Regions from separate parts of the Ancylobacter sp. 3268 genome, predicted to be linked through region 4. Evidence: riboswitches for the same ligand, from Rfam matches in the RefSeq annotation. Region 4 holds a riboswitch; each other region holds the start of a gene.
What was found. Region 4 has a riboswitch for thiamine pyrophosphate ahead of J2X65_RS10575 (ABC transporter substrate-binding protein). Riboswitches for the same ligand answer to the same signal wherever they lie in the genome.
Positions count from the first base shown of each region.

Region 1: it holds a riboswitch for thiamine pyrophosphate, as region 4 does, so the genes downstream of both, thiC (phosphomethylpyrimidine synthase ThiC) here and J2X65_RS10575 (ABC transporter substrate-binding protein) in region 4, are expected to answer to the same signal.
Region 2: it holds a riboswitch for thiamine pyrophosphate, as region 4 does, so the genes downstream of both, thiO (glycine oxidase ThiO) here and J2X65_RS10575 (ABC transporter substrate-binding protein) in region 4, are expected to answer to the same signal.
Region 3: it holds a riboswitch for thiamine pyrophosphate, as region 4 does, so the genes downstream of both, thiD (bifunctional hydroxymethylpyrimidine kinase/phosphomethylpyrimidine kinase) here and J2X65_RS10575 (ABC transporter substrate-binding protein) in region 4, are expected to answer to the same signal.

Region 1 is NZ_JAVDUX010000015.1:20,843-26,567, forward strand. Features, by position in the region: gene J2X65_RS19895 (molybdopterin cofactor-binding domain-containing protein) at 1-978, shown strand, start outside; gene J2X65_RS19900 (AraC family transcriptional regulator) at 1,162-2,088, opposite strand; TPP riboswitch at 2,473-2,604, shown strand; gene thiC (phosphomethylpyrimidine synthase ThiC) at 2,703-4,523, shown strand; gene J2X65_RS19910 (2Fe-2S iron-sulfur cluster-binding protein) at 4,917-5,390, shown strand; gene J2X65_RS19915 (molybdopterin cofactor-binding domain-containing protein) at 5,437-5,725, shown strand, end outside.
Region 2 is NZ_JAVDUX010000003.1:43,892-49,616, reverse strand. Features, by position in the region: gene J2X65_RS04680 (thiamine phosphate synthase) at 19-624, opposite strand; gene J2X65_RS04675 (thiazole synthase) at 820-1,626, opposite strand; gene thiS (sulfur carrier protein ThiS) at 1,628-1,825, opposite strand; gene thiO (glycine oxidase ThiO) at 1,803-2,837, opposite strand; TPP riboswitch at 2,887-3,024, opposite strand; gene J2X65_RS04660 (MHYT domain-containing protein) at 3,075-5,300, opposite strand; gene J2X65_RS04655 (phosphatase PAP2 family protein) at 5,675-5,725, shown strand, end outside.
Region 3 is NZ_JAVDUX010000013.1:108,047-113,771, reverse strand. Features, by position in the region: gene dgcA (N-acetyl-D-Glu racemase DgcA) at 1-2, shown strand, start outside; gene J2X65_RS18560 (MFS transporter) at 19-1,152, opposite strand; gene thiD (bifunctional hydroxymethylpyrimidine kinase/phosphomethylpyrimidine kinase) at 1,253-2,098, opposite strand; TPP riboswitch at 2,154-2,279, opposite strand; gene J2X65_RS18550 (Lrp/AsnC ligand binding domain-containing protein) at 2,404-2,640, shown strand; gene J2X65_RS18545 (DMT family transporter) at 2,738-3,670, opposite strand; gene J2X65_RS18540 (cytochrome b/b6 domain-containing protein) at 3,724-4,473, opposite strand; gene J2X65_RS18535 (cytochrome c) at 4,475-4,915, opposite strand; gene J2X65_RS18530 (universal stress protein) at 5,172-5,725, shown strand, end outside.
Region 4 is NZ_JAVDUX010000006.1:101,395-107,119, reverse strand. Features, by position in the region: gene J2X65_RS10585 (ABC transporter ATP-binding protein/permease) at 1-628, shown strand, start outside; gene clcA (H(+)/Cl(-) exchange transporter ClcA) at 641-2,005, opposite strand; gene J2X65_RS10575 (ABC transporter substrate-binding protein) at 2,173-3,114, opposite strand; TPP riboswitch at 3,200-3,318, opposite strand; gene J2X65_RS10570 (winged helix-turn-helix domain-containing protein) at 3,382-4,572, opposite strand; gene J2X65_RS10565 (sensor domain-containing diguanylate cyclase) at 4,569-5,471, opposite strand; gene J2X65_RS10560 (ABC transporter permease) at 5,544-5,725, opposite strand, start outside.

The DNA.
Region 1 (5,725 bases), on a different contig from region 4:
GAGGACGATTTCATCACCGACGCGGTGCTGCTCGCCAGGGAGGTCGAGGGGCGCCCGGTCAAGATGGTCTGGAGCCGCGAGGACGATGTCCGGCACGGCAAGTATCGTCCCCTCGCCGCTCAACATGTCGAGGTGGGCCTCGACGCGTCCGGCGCCGTGGTCGGCTGGCGTCATCGCGTGGTGGCCGATTCCATCTTCGCCCGCACCTTGCCGCAGATGTTCGAGAGCGAGGGCGGGCTCGATACCGTTGTCACCGACGGCACGATCTTCAACTACCGCGTTCCCGCCCATCTGGTGGAGTTCATCCGCCAGGACAATGGGCGCGATGTCGGCTTCTGGCGCGGCGTCGGCTACGGCCAGAACAATTTCGGCGTCGAATGCACCCTCGACGAAGTGGCGGCCGCCAGCGGCGTCGATCCGGTGGCGTTCCGGCTGCAACTGCTGAGCGGCCAGCCCCGGGCGCAGAAGGTGATCGAGACGGTGGCCGCGCTGGCCGAGTGGCCGCGACCGCGCGAGGGGCGAGCACTGGGCCTCGCCTATACCGATGCCTTCGGCGCCCATTGCGCCGAGGTGGTCGAAGTGTCCCTGAACAGGGAGAGCGGCGAAATCCGGCTGCACGAGGTGTGGTGCGTGGTCGATCCCGGCGTCGCCATCCAGCCGCGCAACATCGAGGCACAGATCGCCGGCGCGATCGTCTTCGGCGCCAGCCACGCGCTTTACGAGCAGATCAACATCGTGGCCGGCGAAGTCCAGGAAGCCAACTTCGATACCTACCGCGTCCTGCGCATGTCGGAGATGCCGCGCATCCATGTCACGGTGACGCCCACCCCGGAGAACAAGCCGGCGGGCATCGGCGAGGTCGGCCTCCCGCCGATCGGGCCGGCCATCGCCAACGCCGTGGCCCGGCTCACCGGCGGCGTGCGGCTGCGTCACTACCCGTTCCTTCCCGACCGGGTGAAGGCTGCGCTCGCCGGCTGAGCTCTTCGCGGCGGCGCCGGCGAGCGCAGCCTCGTTCATTCGGGGGCGGGCCGGCCGGCGGGGCTGTTTCACGGCGCGAAGAGCGCCGAACTGCCGCGGCGGCCATCCTCGCGACGATCGCGGAAGGCGAACAGAGGATGTTCCCACGCTGGTCGCGCTCGGCCGTGCACCCGCCGGACGGAACTACTCCGCCAGCCGGGCGCCGGCCGGTGCCGTCCGCCCGTAATGACGGGGCGAGCACCCCATGAACCGCTTGAAGGCGGTACTGAACGCGCTTTCCGATTCATAACCCACCGCCAGCGCGATCACCCCGACCGGGTCGCTGCCGTTCTCCAGCCGGTGGCTGGCCAGCAGCATCCGCCAGCGCGCCACATACTGCATGGGCGGCTCGCCCACGCTCTCGCGGAAGCGAAGCGCGAAGGTCGATCGCGACATGCCGGCCCGGTCGGCAAGTTCCTTCAAGGTCCAGCCATGAGCGGGCGCGGCATGGATCGCGCGGATCGCCGCACCCAGCTGCCTGTCGGCCAGCGCGAACAGCCAACCGACGCCGGCACCGGCTTCCAGATGTATCCGCAGCGCCTGCACCAGCATCATCTGGGCGAGATGCTGGAGGATGAGCTCGTTGCCGGCTTGCCGCTCGCGCAGTTCCTTCATCATCTCCTCGACCGCCCAACGCAACGCCGCCTGTCCCGCCTGCCCGGCGATATGGACGATCGGCGGCAGCAGTCCCAAAAGCATGTCGGCATGGTTGCCGCGGACGCCAAAGCGGCTGCCGACGAGCGCGAACCCGTCGCCGCCATTGAGCGTCACCACCCCACCGTGCCGGGCGGGCGGGAAGATCTGGCCGGAGGGAATGGCGGGAAGGCCGAGGTCGCTGCCCATTCGGAACGGCCGCCCCCTCGGCAACACGAAGCACTCGCCCGCCTCCAGACGCACCGGCTCGCTCACCCCATCGACGGCGAGCCAGCAGCCCCCGGACACGACGGCGTAGCACTTGATGAGCGTGCTCTGGTCGCCGAACTCCACGCCCCAGTCGCCGCCGGCCGCGAAGCCGGAAGAGACATAGGCATGGGGCTCGAGCAGGGAAAGGAGGTCGGAGAGCGGGTCCATGGCGGTCCGGACGTAGAGGAAGGCGTGCAGCACGTTGGTCGCCGTTCGCCTTGCCGGCAAGATGGAGAACGGCGACGCAAGCTTTTGTGACCGGCGCCCGGCTCGGTCGAGGTCTCGAGGACAGTCGCCCGCCCCATGCCGCCGACCGCCGCCGCACCAAGGTGCCGGTAGGCCGGCGGCAGCGCGAAGCCGCGCGCGTCCCCGGCCTCCAGCCGGTGCCAACCTTGTCGACGGTGATCCTGCCGCAGGCGGTCCGCTCGTCATTCCGCCGGCCGGCAAAGACCATCGGCATGCCGAAGGCGAGCGCCATCGTCTCGGTGACAGGCGCCGCCGACCGCCTCTCGCGCTCGATTGACAGGCGGAAACGAAGGGGGCACCCTCCCGGACATTCACCAGGGGGGTCCCGACAAGGGGCTGAGATACTGCTGGGTGCGGCCCTCGCGGCTGTTGCGGCGCAGTGACCCGTTGAACCTGATCCAGTTCATACTGGCGTAGGGACGGTGCGGATGCGTCGCGGCGAGCGCGGCCGGTTTCCCTTTCTCAACGAAGGGGGTCCTCCATCATCATTCCCGTCAGATCTGGGTCTCCATGCACGCTGCGAGGAGCCTCGACCCATGACGATCTTCAACAACACCAAGACCTTGACCATCGCGTCGCCTCTCGTCACCACCGGCCCGCTGCCGGCCTCGACGAAGGTGTTCAAGCCGGGCACGCTGCATCCGTCCCTGCGGGTGCCGATGCGCGAGATCGCCCTGCATCCCAGCGCCGGCGAGCCGCCGGTGACGGTCTACGACGCCTCCGGTCCCTATACCGATCCCGCCGCGCGGATCGCCATCGACGGGGGGCTGCCGCGCCTGCGCGCCGGCTGGATCGAGGCGCGCGGCGACGTCGCCGCCTATGAGGGGCGGGCGGTCCGGCCGGAGGATAACGGGTTCGTCAGCGACGAACGTCTCACCCCGCCCTTTCCGGTGCGGCACCGGCCGCTGAAGGCAACCGGCGGGCGGGCGGTGACGCAGCTCGCCTATGCCCGCGCCGGCATCGTGACCCCGGAAATGGAGTTCGTCGCCATCCGCGAAAATCTCGGCCGTGACGCAGTGCGTGCGGCATGCGAGCGCGACGGCGAGAGCTTCGGCGCGGCGGTGCCGGATTTCGTCACACCCGAATTCGTCCGTGACGAGGTGGCGCGCGGGCGCGCGATCATTCCTGCCAACGTCAACCACCCCGAGAGCGAACCGATGGCGATCGGACGCAACTTCCTGGTCAAGATCAACGCCAATATCGGCAATTCCGCCGTCACCTCGTCTATGGCGGAGGAGGTGGAGAAGATGGTGTGGGCGATCCGCTGGGGCGCCGACACGGTGATGGACCTTTCGACGGGCCGCAACATCCACAACATCCGCGACTGGATCCTGCGCAATGCGCCAGTGCCCATCGGCACCGTGCCGCTCTACCAGGCGCTGGAGAAGGTCGGCGGCATCGCCGAGGATCTCACCTGGGAGGTGTTCCGCGACACGCTGATCGAGCAGGCCGAGCAGGGCGTGGACTATTTCACCATCCATGCCGGGGTGCGGCTGCCCTATATCCCGCTCACCGTCGGCCGCGTGACCGGCATCGTCTCCCGCGGCGGCTCGATCATGGCGAAGTGGTGCCTCGCCCATCACCGCGAGAGCTTCCTCTATGAGCACTTCGAGGAGATCTGCGAGATCTGCCGCGCCTATGACGTGTCGTTCTCGCTGGGCGACGGGCTGCGGCCCGGCTCGATCGCCGATGCCAATGACGCGGCGCAGTTCGCCGAGCTGGAGACTTTGGGCGAGCTGACCCAGGTCGCCTGGGCCAACGACTGCCAGGTGATGATCGAGGGCCCCGGCCATGTGCCGATGCACAAGATCAAGGCCAACATGGAAAAACAACTGGCGGTCTGCGGCGAGGCGCCGTTTTACACGCTCGGGCCACTGACCACCGACATCGCGCCGGGCTACGACCACATCACCTCCGGCATCGGCGCGGCGATGATCGGCTGGTTCGGCACCGCCATGCTCTGCTACGTCACGCCGAAAGAGCATCTCGGCCTGCCGGACCGCGACGACGTGAAGACCGGGGTGATCACCTACAAGATCGCCGCGCACGCGGCCGATCTCGCCAAGGGGCATCCGGCCGCGCGGATCCGTGACGACGCGCTCTCGCGTGCGCGTTTCGAGTTCCGCTGGGAGGATCAGTTCAACCTGTCGCTCGACCCGGAGACCGCGCGCGCCTTCCACGACGAGACATTGCCGAAGGAGGCGCACAAGGTGGCGCATTTCTGCTCGATGTGCGGGCCGAAATTCTGCTCGATGCGCATCTCCCACGACATTCGGGCGGAAGCGCAGAGGGAGGGCATGGCAGCGATGGCGGAGAAATATCGCGAGGGCGGGCAGCTCTATCTTCCAACCCGTTGATGTATTGCAGCCGCGGCTCGTGCCGCCCGTTGCGGTCCAGTCGGCCATATGGCGTGGCCGACTGGTTCAGGGGCCGGAGTCCGCCGGGAATTCCGCACGTCCGCCCCGGCCCGGCCCGGCGGGTTGCCGCACCGGCGGTCCCGGGTACATGCGCCGTCCACGGCGTGCGGGCGGGTCGAGCCCCGCCGATCAAGCCATATCTCGGTTTGCGCCGACCATCCTTTGGTTGCGTCAGTTTAGACTTACGCTAATTTGTGATCGGGGGCCTTATCGCGTCGTATATGCTGAATTTGTGTAGCTCCCGCGGAGCCAGCGTTCGGCCAAGTCGACGGTTTGTTTTGTTGGCGGTATCGCGAGCATCCGTGCGGGACGACTGGATGATGCGAGGCGTCAATGTCATTTGTCCTGAAGATCAACGGCACGAGCCATGAGGTCGATGTCGACGACGACACGCCTCTGCTCTGGGTAATACGCGATGTGCTCGGCATGACCGGCACGAAATTCGGCTGTGGCGCCGCCCTGTGCGGCGCCTGCACCGTGCATCTGGATGGTGCGCCGGTGCGTTCCTGCGTCACCACCGTGGACAGTGTCGGCGAGTCCGCCATCACCACCATCGAGGCGATCGGCACCGTCCCGGCGGGACGCCATGTCCAGCAGGCCTGGCTCGACCTCGACGTGGTCCAGTGCGGCTACTGCCAGTCCGGCCAGATCATGTCGGCGGCCGCGCTGATCGCCGACACCAGGTCGCCGACCGACGACGACATCGACAGCGCCATGTCCGGCAACATCTGCCGCTGCGGCACCTATGCCCGCATCCGCGAGGCGGTGAAGGTCGCCGCGGCGTCGCTTGCCGGCGAAACCAAGTGAGGCGGCCATGCTGAATGCTCTCGCTCCCGCCGGCACATCAGCCGAAATGCCGGATTCGACCCGGGTACCGGGCACCGGCCTGACGCGCCGCAGCCTTCTCGTCGCCGGCCTTGCCGCCGGCGGCGGCCTCCTCCTCTCGGTCGGCCTGCCGAAATTTGGCGGCGAGGCCTTGGCGGCCGACGGCCCGTTCGCCCCGGACGCCTTCATCCGCATCGGCACGGACGGCGCCGTCACCCTCGTCATGCCGCAGGTCGAGATGGGTCAGGGCACCTACACCTCGCTGCCGATGCTGATCGCCGAGGAGTTGCAGATCGACCTGTCGCAGGTGCGGCTGG
Region 2 (5,725 bases), on a different contig from region 4:
GCGCAGTGCGCCTCGCCTTCACACATAGTCGCGGGTCAGTTCGACGAAGGCGCGGGCGCGGGCTTCCGGATGCGGGTTCAGCAGCACGTCGGTCACTACCGAGATGCTGTCGGCGCCTGCGTCGAGCACGCCGCGGGCCCGGTCGAGATTGACGCCGCCAATGCCCACCAGCGGCAGGTCGCCGACCCGCTTCTTCCATCCGGCCACGCGCTCCAGCCCCTGCGGCGCCCATTTCATCGCCTTGAGGATGGTCGGATAGACCGGCCCCAGCGCCACATAGTCGGGCTGCACCGCCAGCGCGGTGTCGAGTTCCGCCTCGTCATGGGTGCTGACCCCGAGCCGCATTCCGGCGCGGCGGATCGCCGGCACGTCGGCCTCCGTGAGGTCCTCCTGGCCGAGATGCACGAAGTCGCAGCCGGCATCGATGGCGAGCTGCCAATAGTCGTTGACGACCAGCTGCGCGCCGTAGCGCGCGCACACCGCCTTGGCCTCGGCAATCTCGCGCCGAAGCTCGTCCGTCTCCATGTCCTTGGCGCGCAGCTGCACCAGCTTCACGCCCTGCGGCAACAGGCGCGGCAGCCAGCTGGCGCGGTCGACGATCAGGTAGAAGGGGTCGAGCTTCATGGGGCGTCTTTCTTGGTTTTGCCGTTGCCGCGGGGCAGGCGTCGCCCCGGCCGGGGACGACGGCATCCGTCCACGCCGCCAAGGCGGGGCGTCTGGCGCATTTTCGGGCGAAGCGGATGCCGGCTCGCGAGAAGAAAACGCGTGAAAACAGCAAGCTGGAGTCCTTCCGGTGCACTCGAGCCCACCGGAAGTCCTCTAGCCGAAATGCGCCTGCCCCATCACCGGGGTGGAAGGTGCCGCCATGTCGCGGGCCTCCATCGGGTCGGCGCGGAAGCCCTCGCGGCCGGCCTCGATGGCAAGGGCGAAGGCGCGGGCCATCTTCACCGGGTCGCCAGCCTTGGCCACCGCCGTGTTGAGCAGCACCGCGTCATAGCCGAGCTCCATCGCCGCCGCCGCGTGCGAGGGCACGCCCACCCCGGCATCCACCACCAGCGGCACGCGCGGGAAATGCGCCCGCATCGAGCGCAGGCCATAGGGGTTGTTGAGCCCGCGGCCGGAACCGATCGGCGCGCCCCAGGGCATCAGCACCTCGCAGCCGGCGGCGAGCAGCTTGTCGGCCACGATCAGGTCGTCCGTCGTATAGGGGAACACCTGGAAGCCGTCGCGCGAGAGAAGTCGCGCCGCCTCGACGAGGCCGAACACGTCGGGCTGCAGCGTGTCGTCCTCGCCGATCACCTCCAGCTTGATCCACGGGGTGTCGAACAGCTCGCGCGCCATCTCGGCGGTGGTCACCGCCTCCTTCACCGTCTTGCAGCCGGCGGTGTTGGGCAGCACCTTCACCCCGAGGTCGCGGATCAGCTGCCAGAAGCTCTGACCGGCTTTCGCCGCGCCGGATTCGCGGCGCAGCGACACGGTGACGATCTCCGCCGCGCTGGCGCGGATCGCCTCGGCCAGGATCGCCGGCGAGGGATATTGCGCGGTGCCGAGCAGCAGCCGCGACTGTACCTGCGTCCCGTAGAATTCCACCGGGTCGGCGGCGGCGTGGGGCGTATAGGCGTCCATCTCAGCCTCCCTGCATCGGCGCGAGGATCTCCACCCGGTCGCCGGCGGCGATCGGGGTTGCGTCACGCTTGGCCTTGCGCACCATCGCCCCGTTCACGGCGGTGGCGACGATGGCATCGGCATAGCCGAGCTCGGCCATCAGCTCGGCAAGGGTGGCGGCGCGGATCTCCGCCGCCTCACCATTCACGATGATCTTCATCCATCACCTCCGGGAAATGCGTCCCGTCGAAAGCCAGCTCCGCGGCGCGGCGGGCGAGCGCCGGCGCCAGCAGGAAGCCGTGGCGGTAGAAACCGTTGACGAGGATCGTGCGGCCACGCCGGCGAATGCGCGGCAGGTTGTCGGGAAAGGCCGGCCGCACATCGGCGCCGATCTCCACCACCTCCGCCTCGCCAAAGGCGGGATGCAGCGCATAGACGGCGGAGAGCAGCTCCAGCAGCGAGCGCCCGGTCACCCGCCCGCGCTCGTCATTCTCGATCGAGGTGGCGCCGATCATGAAATGCCCGTCGCCACGCGGCACGATATAGACCGGGATGCGCGGGTGCAGCATGCGGACGGGACGCTTCAGCGAAATCTCGGTGGAGTAGAGCACCAGCATCTCGCCCTTCACCCCCCGGAGGTCGGCAAGCACGTCGCGGGCGGCGAGCCCGCGGCAATCCAGCACCACATCGGCGCCATCGTCCACCGGCGCGGACGAGTTGGCCGGATCGTACACCTCACTGGACACGTCGGACTGATAGCGGAAGGTAACGCCATACTCGCCAACCAGCCGTCCGGTGAGCGCGGCGAGCGCCTTGCGCGGCTCGAGATGCGCCTCGGTCGGGAAGAACAGCCCCTGCTCGAAGCGGCCGGCAAGATCCGGCTCCAGCTCCGCGAGCCGGGCGCCGTCGATCCAGTCATAGCCTTCGGTGCGGCGGGAAAAGCGTTTCAGATCAGGCAGATCGCGCGCCTGCGCCAGCACAAGGCTCCCCTCGGCGGGAACGCCCGGCACCTCGCGGCGCCAGTAGTCGAGCGACTCGAAACCCAGCTCGGCGACAAGCGGCTCGGCGCTCTCGCGCTCGCACCACGGCGCCAGCATGCCGCCGGCATACCAGGAGCACCCCTGCCCCGAGCCGGATTTCCTTTCAAGAACAGTAACTTGCGCGCCCCGTTGCGCGAAAGCGTGCGCGCAGGTCAGCCCGGCGACCCCGGCGCCGACAATGGTGACACGCATGGCATTCGCGGCGCGGGCGGGCGCGGCTTCGTCATGATGGAGAATGATCGGATCGCTCATGCAGCCTCCCTCCGCCAGTCCAAACTGGATCAGGTTCAAAGGGTCGCCATGCCGCAAAACGCTGATATTCAAGCTGTTTGCGCCGATGGCCTCTCAGCCTCCTGACGAGGCTCCCCCGGACGCATCTGATATAATCATTCGTCGGCACGCTGTCACGATGCGGTCGACAATATTCCCTCACGCCTGCCGCGACGATAAGGACACCACGTTGTCGACCGGCCGATGCAGCACCTCGTTCAACACCCGGTCGAGCGCATCCTGCCCGAACGGCTTGGCAAGCCGGCGGAAACGGGCATCGGCCCCGTCGGGCAGCTGCGCGTAGCCGGTGCCGAGAACGATCGGAAGTGACGGAAAACGCTCGCCAATCGCCGCCGCGAGCTGCAACCCGGTCATGCCCGGCATCGCCTGATCGGTGAGAACGAGGTCGAAGGTCTCGCCATCGGCCAGCAGCGCCAGTGCCTCTTTACCCGAGCTCGCCTCGACGACCTGATAGCCGAGATCCTCGATCATGGCCGCGGTCGCGGAAAGCACCAGCGGATCGTCGTCGACCACCAGCACGCGCTGCGAACCGTCCTCGCGTCGCGGGCGCGCGGGCGCAGGCGCCGCTGGCGCCGCGATCGGGGCGCGTGCGCCGGGGGCGATCGGCAGGTATATGGACGCCGCAGTACCTTGCCCCGCCCGGCTGGTGAGTGTCAGCCGGCCGCCGGACTGCGCCGCCAGCCCATGCACCATGGCAAGGCCAAGGCCCGTTCCCTTGCCCACCCCCTTGGTGGTGAAGAACGGCTCCGTGGCCCGCGCCAGCGTCGTCTCGTCCATGCCGACGCCATTGTCGGCAACCGTCAGGCACAGGAAGCTGCCCTCGGCCCCCTCCCCCACGGTCTCCGCCTTGGCCTCACTGGCGCTGATCACGATGGTGCCGCCCTCCGGCATGGCATCCCGGCCATTCACGACGAGATTGAGCAGCGCCAGTTCAAGTTGGTTGGCATCGACCATTGCCCTCGGCAGGCCGAGCGGAAAGCGGGTCTCCACCCTGATCGTCGGCCCGATCGAGCGGCGCAGCAGATCCGCCATGCTGAGCACCAGTTCGGGCACGTCGACCGGCTCGGGCTTGAGATCCTGCCGGCGAGCGAAGGCGAGCATGCGCTGGGTCAGCGCGGCGCCGCGCTGCGCCGCCTGCATTGTGTTCTCCAACAGGACCCGCAGGCGCTCATCCTCCTGCGCCCGGCGGCGCGCAAGTTCGAGATTGCCGACGATCACCGCCAGCAGATTGTTGAAATCATGGGCGATTCCGCCGGTCAGCTGTCCTACCGCCTCCAGCTTTTGCGCCTGACGAAGCGCCGCCTCGGCCCGCCTGCGTTCCGTTACATCGACGAGACCGCATAAGGTCTTGACGAGATGTCCCTCGGCATCGCGCTCGGCGACGGCGGAGAGAACGCAATCAATATGTCGCCCGTCCTTGGCGACCATTGTGTATTCTGCCTCGTGCAGTTCGCCAGCACTCAGCAGGCGCGGCCAATGCTCCTCATTGCGGCGACGGGCGGAGTCCAGCGTCATGAAATCGGTCAGCAGCCGGCCCATGACCTCCTCCTCGCGATAACCGAGGAGGTCGAGCCAGCTCTGGCTCACCTGCTGGATGCGTCCATCGGCCCCCAGCGAATGCAGCGGCAGCGGCGTATGGCGATAGAGGTGGCGGAAGCGCTCCTCGCTGTCCCGCACCATCGCCGCGGCATGGTCCGCGAGCACGCCCGAGCGGCGGTCATACATGACGGCGAGGATTGCCGTAAATAGGATCACCACCGTCGAAGCGGTGACAGCGGTCACCAATTGCCCCGACCCCACCACGGTGCCTGCCGCCGGCACCGGAATCGCCATGTCCGGAACCATGGAGAAGCCGGCCATAGCGATGTAATGCATGCCGGAAATGCCGATGCCGAGTGCGGCGGCGGCGGCCAGCCTCTGCATGGTGGAGTGAAGACGGAAAGAAAGCCAAAGCGCTGCGGTCGACGCGACGATCGCCACGCCCACGGCAACCGCCACGTGGATCGGCTCATAGCTCACATGGGCTTGCATGCGCATGGCGGCCATGCCGGCATAGTGCATGCCGACGATGCCTAGTCCCATGACAATGCCGCTGATCAGCACCACCCGTCGACCGGCACGGCGGCACGCGGCATAGAACGCTGCACCGGTGGCAACCAGCGCAACGATGAAGGACGCCAATGTCTGCAACGCGTCATAGGCGACGGGGATGGGCAGGCGGATCGCCATCATGCCGATGAAATGCATGGACCATATGCCACCACCGAGAACCGCGGCCGCGGCGCATAACCACCACCGCCGCGCCGCGCCCACGGCGGACGGAATGCGAGTCGCCAGATCGAGCGCGGTATAGGACGCTGCCATCGCAATGAAGACCGACAAGCCGATCAGTGCAACGTCGTGCCCCTCAACGCCATGTATCTCCACCTTTGCCCAACTCCCACCAACACCACGGCGGCATCACCCACGCGCCGGCATCTTCTTGAGACATCCCCTACGTGCATATGCTTTGATCTCTCTCTCCTCTGGCAGGCGGCGGGAGAGATCGACGACGTGGATGATCATTTCAGTGCAGATAGCCGAGCAGCCACAGGACCAGGATGATCGGCAGGGGAATTCCAAGGAGCCAGAGCAGACCACCTTTCAACATAAATGCCTCCGTCGTGAATGTGTCGAAGAAACACTCCGCCCGTGCTTCGGTTCCCATCCGGCAAAGAATCCGTCATCCTGAGAACGACATGACCGTCAACCCAACCAATCCGCCGCGCCGGAACGCGAACCCCGCCGAG
Region 3 (5,725 bases), on a different contig from region 4:
GAGCCGCCGGGCCGCACCTCATCCGTCGTCGCGGGACCGCAGGCGATGGGTGAGCAGTGCCAGCACCGCGCCGACCCCGCCCAGCCCGGCCGCGAGGAAGAAGGTTGCGGCACCGACGCGGCTCCATAGCGGTCCGGCCGCCAGCGTGGTCAGCGCCACGCCGATCGTCACCCCCCAGGTCGCCATCGCCTGCAGGCTCGCCCCGCGACCGGCGGGAGCATGGCGCGCCACCAGCTCCACCATGCCGAGATAGGTGCAGGCGAAAGTGCCGGCGTGCAGCGTCTGCAGCAGCGGCAGCAGCGCCGCCGGCGGATCGAGGCCCATCGCGGCGAAGCGGATCACCACGCAGCCCCCGCCCAGGGCGATCAGCAGCGCCGGCCCCAGCCGCGCGGTCAGCCGGGTGCCGAAATGGAACAGCAGCACCTCGGCCATCACCCCCACCGCCCACAGTGCGCCGATGGCGGCGCCGCTCAAGCCCTGGGCCTGCCAGTGCAGCGACGAGAAGGCGTAGAGCACGCCGTGCGAGCCCTGCACCAGCGCCGCCGCGCCGAGGCCGAGCACCAGCACGGGCGGGATGCGCCCGCCGGCAACCTCGCGCCTTGCGCCCGGGGTCGAAGCCTCCTCCAGCGGCAGCGCCAGCAGCGCGCAGGCGAGGCATCCCGCCACGATCAGCCAGAGGATGCCGTCGCCGGGAAACGCGCCAAGCACCGCTCCGCCCACGAGGCTGCCGCCGATGAAGCTGATCGAGCCCCAGAGCCGCGTGCGGCCATAATCGAGGCCGATCGCCCGGCGTCGCGCTACCGTATAGGCATCGAGCACCGGCAGCGTCGGCTGCCAGAACACCGAGGCGAGGCCGAGCGCCGCCAGCATGGTCCAGGGTCCCGGTGCCGCCAGCACCGCAAGGAAGCAGAGCGCCGAGGCGAGCGAGTACAGGATCACCGTCAGCCGCGGCCGTCCGGTACGGTCGGCGAGGAAGCCGCCGAGCGGCTGGGTACACAGCCGCGCCAGCAGCGGCACCGACAGCGCCACGGCGATGAAAGCGGCGTCATAGCCCCGACCGGCCAGCCAGACCGGGAAGAACGGCAGATAGATGCCGATGCCGAAGAACAGCCCGACATAGACGCTGGCGATGATGCGGCGCTGGACGATCACGACGGCACGGGCGCAGGAACCGACTCGCGCGGAATGCGCGGCAGGCGCTGCGATAGCACCACCCGCCACCGCTGCGAATGCCCGCCCGCCGCCAAGACCCTTAATGGCCGCCTTTGCCCCACCAGGCGTGGAAATGGTGCACCGGCCCATGGCCGTGCCCGATCTCCAGCTGGTCGGCAGCGCCGATGGCGCGGGTGAGATAGGCTTTGGCCGCTTCCACCGCCGGGCGGAGCGCCAGGCCCCGCGCCAGTCCGGCGGCGATGGCGGAGGAGAGCGTGCAGCCGGTGCCGTGGGTGTTGCGGGTGGCGAGCCGCGGCGCCGACAATTCCAGGAAACCGGCATCGTCGAGCAGCACGTCGACGCTGTCCGGTCCTTCGCCATGACCACCCTTGATCAGCACCGCGCGGGCGCCGAGCGCGCGCAGCTTCTCGGCCTGCCGGCGCGCATCGGCAAGTCCGGCCGCCGGGGCCTCGTCGAGCAGCGCCGCCGCTTCCGGCAGGTTGGGAGTGATCAGCAGCGCCCGCGGCAGTAATTGGCGGCGCAGGCTGTCAATGGCTTCCGGTACCAGCAGCCGGTCGCCGGAGGCCGCCACCATCACCGGGTCGAGCACCACGGTGCCGAGCCGGTGCCGGTCGAGCCCCTCCGCCACCGTCTCGATCACTTCGGGGCGCGAGAGCATGCCGATCTTCACCGCGTCGACCTTGAGGTCGGAAAACACCGCATCCAACTGCGCGGCGATGAAGCCGGGGGGCACGTCGTGAATGCCGGTTACGCCCAGCGTATTCTGTGCGGTCAGCGCGGTGATGACGCTGGCGCCGTAGACGCCGAGTGCCGAGAAGGTCTTGAGGTCGGCCTGGATTCCGGCGCCACCGCCGGAATCCGAGCCGGCTATGGTCACGGCGATGGCGGTGGGTACGGTGTCGGCGGTGGTCGTCTGCTCACTCATTCGGCGCCTCCTGGCCGCCGAAGGCCGGGCGCGTCCGTGCGGGGCGCGAATGCCCCGTTGCGCGCGACCCGTTTCCTCCGCCGGCATGACCCGGATCAGGTTCGTGGGTTGGCACCGGAATTCCTCCCGGCATCGCCTCTCAGCCCCGCAGCTCGCCTGCGGGACACCCCAACGCGATCGTCGCCAATGAGTTAAGCGATGCCGTCGCCCGGCGCAAGGCGGCGAACGCTTCCCCGCCGGGGGTTGCGCCGGCGGTGCCCTTCTGGTCCTGTGGCGGCACACGTTCAGGCTACCGGAATCCCGCCATGGTCCCCTTCTTCATGCAGATCAAATGCCATCTCGGCCGCTCCTACGAGGTGGCCAATGCCCTTGCCGATGCCGAGATCGCGTCGGAAATCTATTCCACGGCCGGGGATTTCGACCTTCTGGTGAAGTTCTACGTACCTTCGGAAACCGATATCGGCCATTTCGTGAACCAGAAGGTGCAGACCATTCCCGGCATCCAGGACACCCGCACCATCATCACCTTCAAGGCGTTCTGACCGTCGTCGACGGTCAAACGAAACCGGGCTGCCGGACCGCCGGGCGGCCCGCATGTGGCGTCAGGTTACCGGACCGCCGGGCGGCCCGCGAGTGAAGTCAAGTCGCCGGACCGCCGGGCGGTCCGGCTGCGGCATCCTCCTCCCGCCTCACCCCGAGCTGGCGCTCGCGCAGGATGACGAACAGCCCGGCGCCGATGACGATCAGGCCGCCGGCCACGACCAGCAGCGGCGGTATTTCGCCGAACAGCACGAAGCCGAGCAGCAGCGACCACAGCATCGCCGAATAGTTGAACGGCGCCACCACCGAGGCCGGCGCAAAGCGGTAGCTCTCGGTGAGCAGGATCTGGCCCACGCCGCCGAACAGGCCGATGGTGATCAGCAGTGCCGCGTCACCCCAGCCCGGCAGCACCCAGCCCCAGGCCGCGGTGGCGAGGCCGGCAACCGCCGCCAGCGACTGGAAATAGAACACGATCGCCGCCGTGCTCTCGGTGGCGGTCAGACGCCGCACCTGCACCATGGCGCCAGCGGTGCAGAAGGCGCCGACCAGCGCACAGGTGGCGCCGATGGCGCTTTCGCGTGTCTCGAACCCGCCGCCAATATGCGGCCACAGCATCACCACCACGCCGGCAAGGCCCACCGCCACTGCCGCCCAGCGATAGAACTGCACCCGCTCGCCCAGCGTCACCGCCGCCAGCGCCACGGTGATCAGCGGCGCGGTGAAACCGATGGCGGTGGCGTCGGCGAGCGGCAGAAAGGCAAGGGCGGTGAAGGACAGGCTCATGGCCAGAACGCCGATGATGCCGCGCAGCACATGCCCGAGCGGATGGGCGGTGCGCACCGCCGCGCCGATCTCGTTGCGCAGGGCCAGCAGCGCCATCAGCGGGAACAGCGCGAAGAAGGAACGCGCGAACACCACCTCGCCGGTCGGAATCCGTTCCGAGACGATGCGGACCATGGCAGCCATGATGGTGAAGACGAAGGTCGCGCCGATCTGCAGCGCGATCCCCTTGAGCGCGTTCATGCGCGCCATGGAGCATGAGTCCCGCCTTGCGACAAGATGATCTTCCGCAGGGCGGGAATGCGTCAGGGAAAAGGATTTCCACCCGCGAGCGCGATCCCGCCGAACACGATCGCCGCCGATGCCGCAAGGCAGGCCAGCGCCGCCGCGATCGACCCCGGCGTCGCCGCCGCGCGATCGGCATAGGCGCTCGCCGGCTTGTGCCCGGTGATCATCGCCTTGACGAGGTTGTCGCCGCCGAACAGCGAATAGGCGATGTTGGCCACCACATGCAGGCCGATCAGCCCCAGCAGGATCGGATAGATGCGTTGATGCAGCATGGAGCCGAGCGAGATCGCCTCGCCGCTCGCCGCCGCCACCATCGGCCCGTCCACCATGATGTCGTCGGTGGTGTAGAGCCCGGCGATCGCCTGCCCCCCCACCGCCGCGAGCAGGGCGATGGTCATCCAGCCGCCCAGCGGGTTGTGGCCGAGATAGGCCACCTTCCTGCCGGTCACCAGCCCCCGCACATAGGAAACCGCCGCGACGGGCCCGCGCAGGAAGCCGAGGAAGCGCGCCGTGCTGCCGCCGACGACGCCCCACAACAGCCGGAACACCAGCACGGTCAGAATGGCGAGGCCGTTCCACATGTGCCAGACCAGCCCGACATCGCCGTAATATTTACTGGCGAAGGCGAGCCCGACCAGCGCCGCCAGCGTCCATTTCGCCAGCCGCGTCGGCAAGTCCCAGGCCAGCACCGTCACCTGCCTGGCCTGCGCGCTCCGCGACCTGCCGGAGCGGGCCGCCTCCGCCGGATACATTTCGGTTTGAGACATCTCAGCTCTTGGCGCGGAACGTCTGGTGGCAGGTGCCGCAGGTGCGGACCACGTCGGGGAAGTTCGCCTTGAAGCTCGCCTCGTCGGTGATCGCCGCCCGGGCGGCGGCGGCGTCGGCGCCGAACTTGACGAACAGCGCATTGAACTCGGCATTCTGCGTCCACACCGCCGGCAGCGCCTCGGTGGTGCCGCCACCCGAGCCGGCGGGGAATAGCGAGGGCATCGTGGCCGCATGCTTGGCGTAGCTGTCCAGGGCCGCCTGCACCGCGGCGAGGTCGAAAGGCTGGCTTCCCTTCAGCATGGCGCCGACCGGACGCGTCGCCTGGCCCCACTCCTTCATCAGCTTCTCGCGCTCGGCAATCGGATCCTGGGCGAGGACGGACGTGGCGGCGACGGCGGAAATCACGGCGGCGACGGCAAAGGCCGCCTTACGGCTCATCATGAATGCGCTCCCTGCAACACCGGGCGAACTGGGTATCCCGGCGCGCGCCAGATTAGTGCGGCTCCAATCTGCTGCAACGCAATACAAGGTGCATCGCGCGCTCGTGATCGCCTTTTCCACCCGCGGCGACGGCGGCGTAGAGCGCGACGGCGACACAGGTTTTCGCCGATCGTGGTTTACCTAATATTTTCCGGCGCCGGCGTGACGTAGCGTCAAAACACTGCGTGGGAAACGCCGACCGAAAGAAAGTGGAACCATGTCCATCCGCACCGTCCTTCTCCATGCCGCTCCCGATAGCGGCTTCGACGACCGGCTCGCCTATGCCCTGGCCCTGGCAAAGCAGGCGGGCGCCCGGCTGCTTGCGCTCTACACCCTGTATCCGGCCGGTGTGCCGCGGGTCGGCCGCGCCTTGTCCATTTATGTGAACGAGCTGAAGCGCGAGGCGCGCGAGAAGGAAACAGCGATCCGGGCGCGCTTCGATGCCGCCGTCGCCGCCGCCGGCGTCGCCGCCGAGTGGAAAGTGGTGGATGGCGAGGTGACCGGCGAACTGCGCGGCGCCGCCGATTTCGCCGATATAACGGTGGTGAGCGAGACCGTCTCCGGCACCACCGATGACGAGCTCGCCGCCATCCTGCCGGAGCATCTGGCCCTCACCTCCACCGCGCCGGTGGTGGTCGTGCCGACCGGCAAGAAGCTTTCGGCCCGCATCGGCCGCGTGGTGGTGGCGTGGAAGCCCTCGCGCGAGGCCGGCCATGCCGTCCGCCTCGCCCTGCCGCTGCTCGCCGCCGCCGATCAGGTGCTGGTGCTGAC
Region 4 (5,725 bases):
GGTGCGGCTGCCGCAGGGACGCACGGTGCTCACCGTCGACGGCGTCGCGATCCGGCGCGGCGAGGCGGTGCTGCTCACCGGGCCGTCCGGCTCGGGCAAGTCGACACTGCTGCGTGCCGTCGCCGGCATCTGGCCCTATGGGTCGGGCACGGTGGAGATCGCCCCCGATGCCCGGATGCTGGTGCTGCCGCAGCGGCCCTACATTCCGGTGGGCAGCCTGCGCGGAGCGCTCGCCTATCCCGATGCGTTGGCTGAGCACGACGACGCCGCGCTGCGCGAGGTGCTGGAGGCGGTCGGCCTCGGCGAACTCGCTGAGCGGCTCGACGAGCGCGAATTGTGGCCGGCGATCCTCTCCGGCGGCGAGCAGCAGCGGCTCTCGCTGGCGCGGGCGCTGCTGATCCGGCCCGATGTGCTGCTGCTCGACGAGGTGACCTCGGCGGTGGACGAGCCGGGCGAGGCGGCCCTCTACCGCACCCTGCGCGAGCGTCTGCCGGAGACGGCGATCCTCTCCATCGGCCACCGCTCGACGCTCAAGCCGCTGCACGGCCGGCACATCGAGATCACCCGTGCGGCGGGCGAGCCGGCACGGCTCGATGGCGGGGCGGAGCTGACGGCCGTCGCGGGCTGAGGCGCGGCCGCTTCACTCCTTAGTTTTGGAAGCGGCCATGCCGGAAAGATCGCTCCGCGGCCGGCGCAGGCGAAAGCGGCGGCGCGGGGCTGGCTGGCCCTCGGCCTCGATGGCCAGCGTGCGCTCCAGCAGGGTCTCGTAGATCGGCCGGCCGCCCAGCGCCTGCGCCACCATGTTGGAGACGATGGTGGCCAGCATCACCGGCACCAGGAGAGCATAGGCGCCGGTGAGTTCCATCACCAGCACCATGCCGACCAGCGGCGCGCCGATAGTGGCGGCGAACAGCCCGCCCATGGCGGCGATGGCGAGTGCGAGGTGGGTGTTCTCCGGCAGCGGGAGCACCAGCTCCAGCGCCGTGCCGAAGGTGAGGCCGATGGTGGTGGCGAGCGCCAGGATCGGCGCGAAGATGCCGCCGGCGACGCCGGTGGAGTAGCTCGCCATGGTCATGACGAAGCGGATGAGCACGATCACCGCCAGCACCGCCAGCGGACGGTTTTCCGTCGCCAGCTGCACGGCCAGCACCTCGCCGCCCTGCGTCGCCTCCGGCAGCAGGAAGATCAGCGGGCCGACCACGAGGCCGATGGCGAGCGGGAACAGATAGAACGACGTCGCCAGCCCGAGCCGGCGGACATGATCCAGCGACCAGACCAGCGTGCGGTTGAAGCCGACGCCGACCGCGCCGAGCACGGCGCCCAGCAGCACGAACGCCGGCAGCGCGGTGAGCGGCATCGCCGAGGCGGGAAGTCGCATATAGGGTGTGTTGCCGGTCAGGCTCTCGGTGACGACGGCGCTGGCGAGCGAGGCCAGGATGACGCCGACATAGGTCCGGGCGCTGTAGGGGAACTGCCGCCGCGTCTCCTCGATGACGAACAGCACGGCGGCCAGTGGTGCGTTGAAGGCGGCGGCGAGGCCGGCGGCGCCGCCGGCGGCGAGCAGGCCCCGCATGTCCTCGGACGACATTCTCGTCACATCGGCGGCGGCCTTGGCGATGGAGGCGCCGATATGGATGGTCGGCCCCTCGCGGCCGAGCACCATGCCGGAGGACAGCGACAGCAGGCCGGCGGCGAACTTCACCGGCAGCACGCGCTTCCAGCGCACCTCGCGCAGGCCTTCCATCGCGCCTTCGATCTCCGGCACGCCGGAGCCGCCGGCCTCCGGCGCGAAGCGGCGCACCAGGAACAGCGAGGCGACCGCCATGGCGGCGGCGACGAGCGCGGCGGCGGTGTAAAGCGCCGTGCCCGCCAGCCCGAGCGTGTCGCGCAGCAGCGCCGGCCAGGCGGCCGTGAGGCCCTCGACGCCGAGATGGAAGGCGACGCCGGCAACGCCGACTGCCAAGCCGACGAGGACCGCCACCATGTGATAGCCGCCATTGCCCATGCCGTTCCCCCCTGCGATCGCCTCACATCCCATCGGACGGGTAGCATCGCCTAGGGCGGGCTGGAAGGGCGACGTCCGCCGATTTGCCGGTTCGGCACGTGAGGCCAGACGGCAACACTCCCGCGGCGGCGGATGGCGCGCGCCGTCGAAGCGCGCGGCGTGTCGGCTCAGGGCAGCGCGGGGGCGTAGGTGGCGACCGGCTCGACGGTATGGATCAGCCCGTGCTGCTTCATGAATTCGCCGAAGCGGGCATAGCGGCCGGCGTCGAGCGCCGCCGGCGCATGGGCAAAGCGGCGCAGCGTATCGGTCCAGGCGGTGCGGTTGAGCTCGTCGTCGAGCTTGGGGTTCGCCTTCACGAAGACGCCCCAGGCTTCGTCCGGGTGGTTGAGCACATAGATGGTGGCATCCTCCACGGCGGCGAGGAAGCGTTTGAGGCGCGGATCGGCAACGAGATCCCTGCGGGTGATGTAGATCAGCTCATCGAACACCGGCACGCCGTGCTCCTCGGGGAAGAAGGCGGTGCCCTCCTTGCCCTCGAGGCGGATCTGGGTGAGCTCAAAATTGCGGTAGGCGCCGATCACCGCATCGACCTTGCCGGAGACCAGAGCGGGGGAGAGGGCGAAATTGACGTTCACCATGGTAACGTCGCTCGGCTTCAACCCGGCATCTGCGAGCATGGTGCCGAGCAGCGCGTCCTCCAGCCCCGCTACCGAAAAGCCGACCGTCTTGCCCTTGAGATCGGCAAGCGACTTGATCGGCCCATCCTTCAGCACCACCAGCGCGGTCAGCGGCGTCGAGACCAGCGTGCCGAAGCGGATGAGCGGCAGGCCCTCCTTCACCGCGAGATAGAGGTTCGGCTGGTAGCTGACCGCCACCTCGGCCTGGCCCGCCGCGACGAGGCGCGGCGGCGCGGAAGGATCGGCCGGCGCGACGAGTTCGACGTCGAGGCCGTGGGCGGCGAAAAGGCCTTTTTCCTTGGCGATGACCAGCGGCGCGTGGTCGGGGTTCACGTACCAGTCGAGTAGCACGGTGAGCTTGTCGGCCGCGGCGGCGGGGGCAAGCGAAAGCACCAGGGCGATGCCGGCGGCGGCGATGGTTTTGACGAACATTTGGATCTCCTCCCGTTTGCGGAGATCCGGCACATGAGCTTTCGGGGGAAATCCGGCGCAGGAACGAACATCACGCGGATGACTTGCCTCGCCGTCGTTCCGTCCCTTCGCCGGCATGACCCGGATCAGGTTCAAAGGGTCTGGCGGATGCCATCTCAGCCCCTTCGACCCCTGAAGGCCGGCGGGACACCCCTCGGACAGGTCGGAGCCTAGCAGAGCTGGTATGCCACGGCAATCGCTGCGCCAGCCGGCTTCGGCCGCGACCGCTCACCCTCGCCAGCCGTCGAGATAGCGCACGCCCTCGACCCCGGCGAAGCGGGCCATGCGGGCGAGTTCGGCGTCGAGCCGCTCCAGCCGGCCGGCCGAGGCTCGCACGCCCGGCTCCAGCCACAGGCGCCTGACGTCGAGCGTGCCGGCCTTGCGCTCGGCCTTCATGTCGATGCGGCCGATCATCCGGTCGCCCTCCATCAGCGGGAAGACATAATAGCCGTAGACCCGCTTCTCCGCCGGGACGAACACCTCGATGCGGTAGGAGAAGCCGAACAGCCGCTCGGCGCGGTTGCGATCGCGCAGCAGCGGGTCGAAGGGGCTGAGCACCCTGAGCCGCGCCGGCGGCTCCGGCAGCGCGTCGAAGGCCGGGCCGCTGCCGGCAAAGGCGAAGGAGGCGCGGGGGCGGCCGCCATCGGCGGTGACGAGCCGCACTTCCTCCAGTTTCTCGCGATTGGCGAGTACCCAGGCGCGCGCCTCCTCCGGCGACACCAGGTCCCAGAAGGCGGCGATCTCGCCATGGGTGGCGAAGCCGAGCCGCTCCAGCGCCGAGGCGCAGGCCCAGTCGACGAATTCCTCGCGCGTGACTTCGCTGCCGTAATGGCGGGCGGGAATGACGCGTTCGGCAAGGTCGTAGATTTTCTGGAAGCCGTCGCGGCCGGCAATGGCGAGACGGCCGGTGCGCCAGAGATATTCCAGCGCCGTCTTGGCCGGATGCCAGTTCCACCAGCCGCCGGGGATGCGCTCCTCCGCCTCGAAATGCCGGGCCATCAGCGGACCCTCGGTGGTGATGCGCTCCAGCACATGGTCGACCGATTGCTCGAAGCCGTTCTCGTGCCACGAGCGCCAGCGCTGGGCGAGGTTTTCCCGCGCGTGGGCGAAGCGGTGCTTCCAATAACCGTAGAACGCCGAGGGGATGATGGCGGCGTCGTGCGTCCAGTGCTCGAACAGGTCGCCGTCGCGCTCGGCGAGGGCGGTGAGGTGCTCGCGCCGATAGGTCTGGGCGCGGGCGAACAGGATGTGATGATGCGCGCGCTCCACCGTGGCGATGCTGTCCACCTGCACGAAGCCGAGCTCGTGGATCAGCTCCAGCAGTCCGGGCTTGCTGAGCGCGCGGCCGGGCGGGCGAGACAGGCCCTGCTTCGCCAGGAAGATGCGCCGGGCGTCCTGATTGGTGAGATGCAGGCTCATGCGCCGTCAATCCAGCCGGAATCCACCGCGATCGCCTGGCCGGTCGCCTTGGCGGCGTACATCAGCGTGTCGGCGTGCCGGAGCAGCGTATCGGCATCGATGGCCGTCTTGCACATGGCCACCCCGATGGCGGCGCCGATGGCGAGTTGATGATCGTCGATGGGCATCGCGGTGCAGATGGTTTCGGCGAAGACATGCAGGTCGTCGGCGGTCGGAGCATGATCGCGCGGGAAGGTGGAGAGCAGCACGAACTCGTCGCCGCCGATCCGCGCCGCGAAGCGCTGCGGATCCACATAGCGGCCCAGACGCTCCGCCACATGCCGGAGCACGCGATCGCCGACGAGATGGCCGTGACGGTCGTTGACCGACTTGAAGCCGTTCAGGTCGATATAAGCGAGCGCCACGCCCTGATCGACCTGCCACTGCGCCAGGAGGTTGCGCAATCGGTGGTCGAAGGCGGCGCGGTTCGGCAATCCGGTCACCACGTCGGTATAGGCCGCCTCCAATATGCCGCGCTCGAACGCCTTGCGTTCGGTGTTGTCGATGATGATCTCGATGTCGAGCTGCTGGCCATTGATGGTGCGGCACTGGGTCGAGATGAGCGTGGGAATGATGCGGCCGGACGAGTGCCGCAGGTCCACTTCCTCCAGCTGGTACAACCCGACCGTCTCCAACTCGTGCAGGCGGCGCAGCCTTTGCGGATCGTCGAGCCTCCTGACGGTGTCGAGATACATTGGCTGGTCGGCGATCTCCTCCCAGCTGCGGCCGATCAGGCTCAGATAGGCCGGATTGGCCATGATGTACCGGGAGACATACTCGGCTGTCGAAATGCAGATGGCGACGGGCGACAGCTCGAACACGTCCACCAGCGCTTCATAGACGACTTGGCGTGGAATCATGGATCCTCACAGGATCGACGGAAAGCTAACCTTGCTCGTTACCGCACTTCTCGTCCACTGCCCCTGTGGGGCTCACTCGCGGGCCGGGCCGGTCTCCGGCGCCCAGGGGACCAGCCGGGCGAGGGCGCGGTCGACCAGGGCGAACAGGATCAGCGCCACCGCCAGCAGGATGGCGAGCGCCGCGAACACCATGTCGGTCTGCATGCGGGCATTGGAATAGATCATCAGATAGCCGAGCCCGGCCGAGGCGCCGA